DNA from 3 places in the Microbacterium sp. LWH12-1.2 genome. Region 3 is predicted to be linked to each of the others. Evidence: predicted binding sites of a transcription regulator. Region 3 holds the regulator's gene; each other region holds the start of a gene.
The links. The regulator HrcA, encoded in region 3, represses chaperone genes, less so after heat shock. The targets are predictions, from matches to a motif close to TTNGCACTCGNNNNNNNCGAGTGCNAA.

Region 1: groES (co-chaperone GroES) is a predicted target of HrcA. The motif match lies at 1,104-1,130, and genes of this name have one in related genera.
Region 2: groL (chaperonin GroEL) is a predicted target of HrcA. The motif match lies at 1,010-1,036, and genes of this name have one in related genera.

The regions. Positions count from the first base shown of each region.
Region 1 is NZ_JBEGIJ010000001.1:124,042-126,306, forward strand. Features, by position in the region: gene MRBLWH12_RS00570 (class I SAM-dependent methyltransferase) at 1-1,036, opposite strand, end outside; gene groES (co-chaperone GroES) at 1,218-1,514, shown strand; gene rarD (EamA family transporter RarD) at 1,657-2,265, shown strand, end outside.
Region 2 is NZ_JBEGIJ010000001.1:1,825,570-1,827,834, reverse strand. Features, by position in the region: gene MRBLWH12_RS08810 (DUF2332 domain-containing protein) at 1-53, shown strand, start outside; gene MRBLWH12_RS08805 (DUF3263 domain-containing protein) at 63-320, shown strand; gene MRBLWH12_RS08800 (LytR C-terminal domain-containing protein) at 395-961, shown strand; gene groL (chaperonin GroEL) at 1,073-2,265, shown strand, end outside.
Region 3 is NZ_JBEGIJ010000001.1:1,273,490-1,275,754, reverse strand. Features, by position in the region: gene MRBLWH12_RS06110 (carboxylesterase/lipase family protein) at 1-533, opposite strand, end outside; gene hrcA (heat-inducible transcriptional repressor HrcA) at 659-1,693, shown strand; gene dnaJ (molecular chaperone DnaJ) at 1,738-2,265, shown strand, end outside.

The DNA of each region.
Region 1 (2,265 bases), 1.1 Mb from region 3:
CGTTGGCTTTGAGTACGGCGTTGATCGATTTCGAGTTCGCCGGCATCGTCTCGCGCACGCGGAACGACTGCACGAACGGGCTCGTGAGAGCGGCATCCGACGTCAGATAGGCGATGTGCTCGTCGAGCATGCCGGCCTCCAGGCTCCGCGCCACGTCGCCGATGAGACGCGCACGGATCACCGCGCCATCCGGTTCGTGCAGGTACGCGCCGAGTTCCCGGACCGGGGCATCCTCGGCATCCGCACCGGCGGTGAGTTCATACGACTGGTCGCCACGGATCACCAGCGCCGCTCTGCGGACCTCGTTCCGGGCGAGCACGCCCGTCCACAGCACCAGCTCCACGACGCTGCCGTCGACGCTGACCCATTGCGCTTCGGCATCCGCCGGCAGGGCGTCACGGTCGTGTCCGGGGCCGAGCTTGATCCCGGTCGGAACGCGCGATGCCAGTTCGAATGCCCAGTCCAGCGAGGGGGAGTAGTCGGATGCCGTGACGCGTCGCGTCTCGCTGTGACCCGAAGTGCGCCGTGCCGGGTCCATCCAGACGGCGTCCACCCCGCTGAGATCGGCCGATTCGGCGGTGCCGTGCTGCACGCTCACATCGCCGGCGAAGGGGGCGAGGTTGTACGCCGCGATCGCGGATGTGACCTCGTCGGCATCGACAGCGTGCACACGGAGTCCCGCGCCGGCGAAGGCGAGGGCGTCGCCACCGATGCCGCATCCCAGGTCTGCGACGCTCGTGATGCCGGCACCGCGCATGCGCTGGGCGTGCCGGGCGGCCACGCCAAGGCGAGTCGCCTGTTCGAGTCCAGCGCGGGTGAACAGCATCCGATCGGCGAAGTCGCCGAACTTCGACTTCGCCCGAGCCCGCAGACTCACCTGTCCGACCACGGCGGTGACGAGCTCAGGGGAGTGGCCCGCTGCGCGCATCCGTGAGACCGTGCGGGTGACGTCGGACAGCGACTCGAGCGGCTCGGTGCCGTCGAGAAGCGACAGGCCTTCGGCGGTGAGCAGGGTGCGCAGCTCGGACATCTCCACCACGCCAGCCTATGCGGCCGAGCGTTTCGTCTCGGCCCGCTCTCTCGACGATCGGCAGGACCGAGGGCTGGCACTCGCATTGCATGAGTGCCAATGGACCGCATACACTGGGATTAGCACTCTCGGGTTGAGAGTGCGAACAAGTCTTTCGTGTCAGCGTCAAGGAAAGAAGAGGTAGACCGTGTCGGTTTCCATCAAGCCGCTCGAGGACCGCATCGTCATCCAGCAGGTCGAGGCCGAGCAGACCACCGCGAGTGGCCTGGTCATCCCCGACACTGCCAAGGAGAAGCCCCAGGAGGGCGACGTCGTGGCCGTTGGCCCCGGCCGCATCGACGACAACGGCAACCGTGTTCCGATCGATGTCGCCGTCGGCGACCGCGTGCTCTACAGCAAGTACGGCGGCACCGAGGTGAAGTTCGGCGTGGACGAGTACCTCGTGCTCTCCGCCCGTGACGTCCTCGCGGTCGTCGTTCGCTGAGCCAGCGCAGTTCTCGAAGGGCCCGGATGCATCCGCATCCGGGCCCTTCTGCGTCCCCGTCGGCCTCCGGGTCGTCTCCCGGGCATAGGGTTGTGCAGTGAGCCCAGACCCGTCCACCCGTGAGAGCCGAGCCTCCGGGGCCATGTACGCGGGCGGGGCCTACCTGCTGTGGGGCGTGCTGCCCCTTTACTTCCTGCTGCTGGCGCCCACCGGAGCTTGGGAGGTCGTCGCCTGGCGCGTGCTGCTCTCCTTCGTGTTCTGTCTGGTGCTGCTGACGATCACCCGGGGCTGGGGTGCGTTCCGCGCGATCGTGCGGCAACCGAAGCTGTTGGGCTGGACGGCGCTCGCCGGTCTGCTCATCTACGTCAACTGGCAGGTGTTCCTCATCGGAACCCTCAGCGACCGCATCGTCGAGACGAGCCTCGGGTACTTCATCAACCCGATCACCACCGTGCTGCTCGGCGTCTTCGTGCTGCACGAGCGCATCAGACGCCTGCAGTGGGCCGCGATCGGCATCGCCGCTGCGGCGGTCGCCGTGATCGTCATCGGGTACGGGGAATTCCCGTGGATCGCGCTTTCGCTCACCGCATCGTTCGGCGTCTACGGGCTCATCAAGAAGAAGATCGGTCCGGCGGTGGACGCCGTCAGCGGCCTGACCCTGGAATCGTTCTGGCTCATCCCCATCGCCGTCGTTCAGCTCATCGTCGTCGCGCAGACCTCCGGAATCACGATGGGCACGAACGGCGGATGG
Region 2 (2,265 bases), 550 kb from region 3:
CGTTGGGCCGCTGGTGGGAGTGGCGCGCGGGCCACGCCGCGGATTCGTCCTAGCCTGGAGCCATGCTCGGAGACCTGACGGAGCGCGACCGCGCGATCCTCGCGCTCGAGGCCGCGTGGCCGCGACACGGTGGTGCGAAGGAAGAGGTCATCCGCACGCAGCTCGGGATGAGCGCTGCACGGTACTACCAGCTGCTCACGCGACTGATCGATTCCGATGTCGCGCTGGAATACGATCCGATGCTGGTCCGGCGGCTGCGCCGCATCCGCGACTCGCGCGCCTCCCGTCGTGCGGCCCGGATTCCGGGTTTCGTGAGCTGAACGCGGAGGCTTCGCCCGATCGGACGAGCCCTGCCCGATGCGGATTCGCAGACGGGTGCCGCTAACATCGAGGGGTGCCCCAGCCCACTCGAGATCGCTTCGACGACGTTCCCCGTACCTCCGGACGCGTCGGAGCACACCGTGCCGAAGCCCCGGGCATGAACGGATGGGTCGTGCTGCTGTGGTCGTTCGTCGCCGCACTGGTGCTCATCATCGGCGGCATCTTCGTCGCCCTGGTCATGATGGGCCGCATCACCCTCTTCCCCGAGGCTGAGCCGAGCGTCGCACCGACCCCGGTGGAGACCGGGATCGTCGACACGACCTATTCGGTGATGATTCTCAACGCGACCCCGGAGGAGGGTCTGGCCACGCAGATGCGGGAGACGCTGCTGAACAGCGGGTGGGCCGCGGACGTCGTCTACGCGACTGACAGCGACAGCCAGGATTTCCCCACGACCACGGTCTACTACGTCGCAGACGACGACGAGCTCGCGGCGATCGGACTAGCCGGTCTGCTCGGCGGCGCCGAGGTGCAGCAGAGCGATGTCTACGCAGGGCTCAATGAGACGGACCAGAAGCAGCTGGCCGTCGTGATCGGGCTGGACCGTTCGACGACGCCGCCCGAGACTCCTGCGGAGTAGCACCCTCCACGCAGCTTGCACTCGAAGGGGTCGAGTGCCAGAATGGCGTTAGCACTCTCTCAGTCTGAGTGCTAAACCCAACGTCTACGTCCAGGAGGGACGACAAAACTCATGGCAAAGATCATCGCTTTCGATGAGGAGGCCCGCCGCGGCCTCGAGCGTGGCCTGAACATCCTCGCCGACGCTGTCAAGGTGACCCTCGGCCCGCGCGGCCGCAACGTCGTGCTTGAGAAGAAGTGGGGCGCCCCCACGATCACGAACGACGGCGTGTCCATCGCCAAGGAGATCGAGCTGGACGACCCGTTCGAGAAGATCGGTGCGGAGCTCGTCAAGGAGGTCGCCAAGAAGACCGACGACGTCGCAGGTGACGGAACCACCACCGCGACCGTTCTCGCTCAGGCGCTCGTCCGCGAGGGCCTGCGCAACGTCGCAGCCGGCGCTGACCCGATCTCGCTCAAGCGCGGCATCGAGAAGGCCGTCGCCGCGATCACCGCGGAACTGCTCTCCAGCGCCAAGGAGATCGAGTCGAAGGAGCAGATCGCCGCCACGGCGTCCATCTCCGCCGCTGACCCCGCGATCGGCGAGCTCATCGCCGAGGCGATCGACAAGGTCGGCAAGGAGGGTGTCGTCACCGTCGAGGAGTCGCAGACCTTCGGCACCGAGCTCGAGCTCACCGAGGGCATGCGCTTCGACAAGGGCTACCTGAACCCGTACTTCGTCACCGACCCGGAGCGCCAGGAGGCGGTCTTCGAGGACGCGTACATCCTGATCGCGAACCAGAAGATCTCCAGCATCAAGGACCTTCTGCCCATCGTCGACAAGGTGATCCAGGACGGCAAGGAGCTCGTCATCATCGCCGAGGACGTCGAGGGTGAGGCTCTCGCGACTCTGGTGCTGAACAAGCTCAAGGGCATCTTCAAGTCGGTCGCCGTCAAGGCTCCCGGCTTCGGCGACCGCCGCAAGGCGCAGCTGCAGGACATCGCGATCCTCACCGGCGCCCAGGTCATCACCGAAGAGGTCGGCCTCAAGCTGGAGAGCGCCACGCTCGACCTGCTGGGTCGCGCTCGCAAGGTCATCGTCACCAAGGACGAGACGACCATCATCGAGGGTGCCGGCGAAGCTGACCAGATCGAGGGTCGGGTCACGCAGATCCGTCGCGAGATCGAGAACACCGACAGCGACTACGACCGCGAGAAGCTCCAGGAGCGTCTCGCCAAGCTCGCAGGTGGCGTCGCCGTCATCAAGGCGGGAGCGGCAACCGAGGTCGAGCTCAAGGAGCGCAAGCACCGCATCGAGGACGCCGT
Region 3 (2,265 bases):
GCCGCGTCGCCACCGAAGGCTCCGATCTCACGGTGCACCCACTCGAGAGCCGCAGCGACGTCGCGCAGCCCCAGGTTGCGCGGCACGTCATCGAGCACCGAGAAGCCTTCGGCACCCAGCCGGTAATTGATCGAGACGAAGACGATGCCGGCGCGTGCGAACACAGAGCCGTCGTACAACGGAAGCGCTGCGGTGCCTCGTTCCAGGGCGCCACCGTGAATCCACAGCACGACGGGCGCCGCCACCGCGTCGTCCGGCGCCCAGACGTTCACCGTGAGGATGTCGTCTCCATCGATGCGCACGGAACCGAGAAGCTCACCGATCGCGCCCGGGTAGGGGAGCTGGGGAGCGGTGGCGCCGAAAGCGGTCGCCGAGCGCACACCGTTCCACGGTGCGGGGGGCTGCGGGGCACGGAAGCGATTCGCGCCGAAGGGAGCAGCTGCGTAGGGGATGCCCAGGAAGCGCCTGATGCCGTCCTCCGCAGAGCCCTGTACGGTGCCGGTGCTGATGGTGATCCGGGGGTCGGAGGTCATGATCGTCATCGTATTGCCCGTTCGCGTCGATGAGTTCCGGGCGGAAAGCGTCGCGCACAGGTAGAATTGGCACTCTGAGTATTCGAGTGCCAGCGAACATCGGCGAGACAACGGGAGGAGGCGACATGGTCACCGAGCGAGGACTGCAGGTTCTCCGCGCGATCGTGCAGGACTATGTCGAGACCCGCGAACCCGTCGGGAGCAGGTCGATCGTCGACCGGTACTCCTTCGGCGTCTCCGCGGCGACGATCCGCAACGACATGGCGCAGCTCGAGGACGAGGAGCTGATCGCCGCACCGCACACCTCCTCCGGGCGGGTGCCGACCGACAAGGGCTATCGCGTCTTCGTCAACCACCTCGCCCAGCTGCGACCGCTCTCGGTCGCCCAGCGCACGGCGATCGAGTCGTTCCTCGCTGCACCCGCCGATCTCGACGACCTCATGGCCCGCACCGTCCGCGTGCTCACACAGCTCACCGGTCAGGTCGCGCTCGCCCAGTATCCGTCGTTCGCGCGCGCGCACCTCACGCACCTCGAGCTCGTCGCCCTGGCGCCGAACCGTCTGCTCGTCGTGCTCGTGACCGATGCCGGTGGCGTATCCCAGCGGCTCGCGCCGCTTCCCGTCGACGTCGACGAAGCAGACATGGCGGTGCTGCGTGCGCGTCTTTCCGCCCTGATCACCGGTCGTGCGGTCAGTGATGCCGCAGACCGTCTGGGCGGACTGCTGGCGGCGGCGGACTCGAAGACGAAGGATGCCGCGCTGCACACTCTCGCGTCCGTCATCGTCGACGAACTGGGAGAGTTCCGCCAGGAGCGGCTGGTGATGGCGGGAGCGGCGACGCTGGCCCGTCGCGAGCAGGACTTCCGCGGCAGCATCCATCCGATCCTCGAGGCGATCGAGGAGCAGGTCACCCTGCTGCGGCTGATGAGCGAGATGGTGAGCGACGAGCACGGCCTCGCGACGAGCATCGGCACGGAGAATGCTCCGTTCGGACTCGGTGAGGCCTCGATCGTCGCCAGCAACTACGCCGCCCCCAGCGGAACGGCGAGAGTCGGCGTGATGGGGCCGACCCGCATGGACTATCCGAGCAACCTCGCGGCGGCACGGGCCGTGGCCCGCTACCTGTCGCGGCTGCTCGACGAAGACGAGGGAAGCCGCTGACGCGGCTCCCGCACGAACGAACGCGCGTACGCGGAAAGGTGATTGTGGCGGACCACTATGAGGTTCTCGGAGTTTCCCGGGACGCTTCCACTGACGAGATCAAGAAGGCCTACCGACGCTTGGCGAGGCAGCTGCACCCGGATGTGAATCCGGGCGAGGAAGCGTCGGAGCGCTTCAAGCTCGTCACCCATGCCTATGACGTGCTCAGCGACGACGACTCCCGTCGTCGCTACGACATGGGCGGCGGTGACGGCGCCGGCCAGAACTTCAGTGGCTTCGGCGGGTTCGGCGACATCTTCGAGCAGTTCTTCGGGGCGTCACAGGGTGGCGGGCGAAGCGCCCGGCCGCGGTCGCGCCGGGAGCGCGGCCAGGACGCACTGGTCCGAGTGACACTCGAGCTCGGCGACGTCGTGTTCGGTGCGCACCGCGACATCGAGGTCGACACCGCCGTGCTCTGCGAGACCTGCCAGGGCTCCTGCTGCCAGGAGGGCACTTCCCCGGTCACCTGCGACATCTGCGGCGGATCCGGTCACGTGCAGCGTCAGGTGCGCAGTCTCCTCGGCAACGTCGTC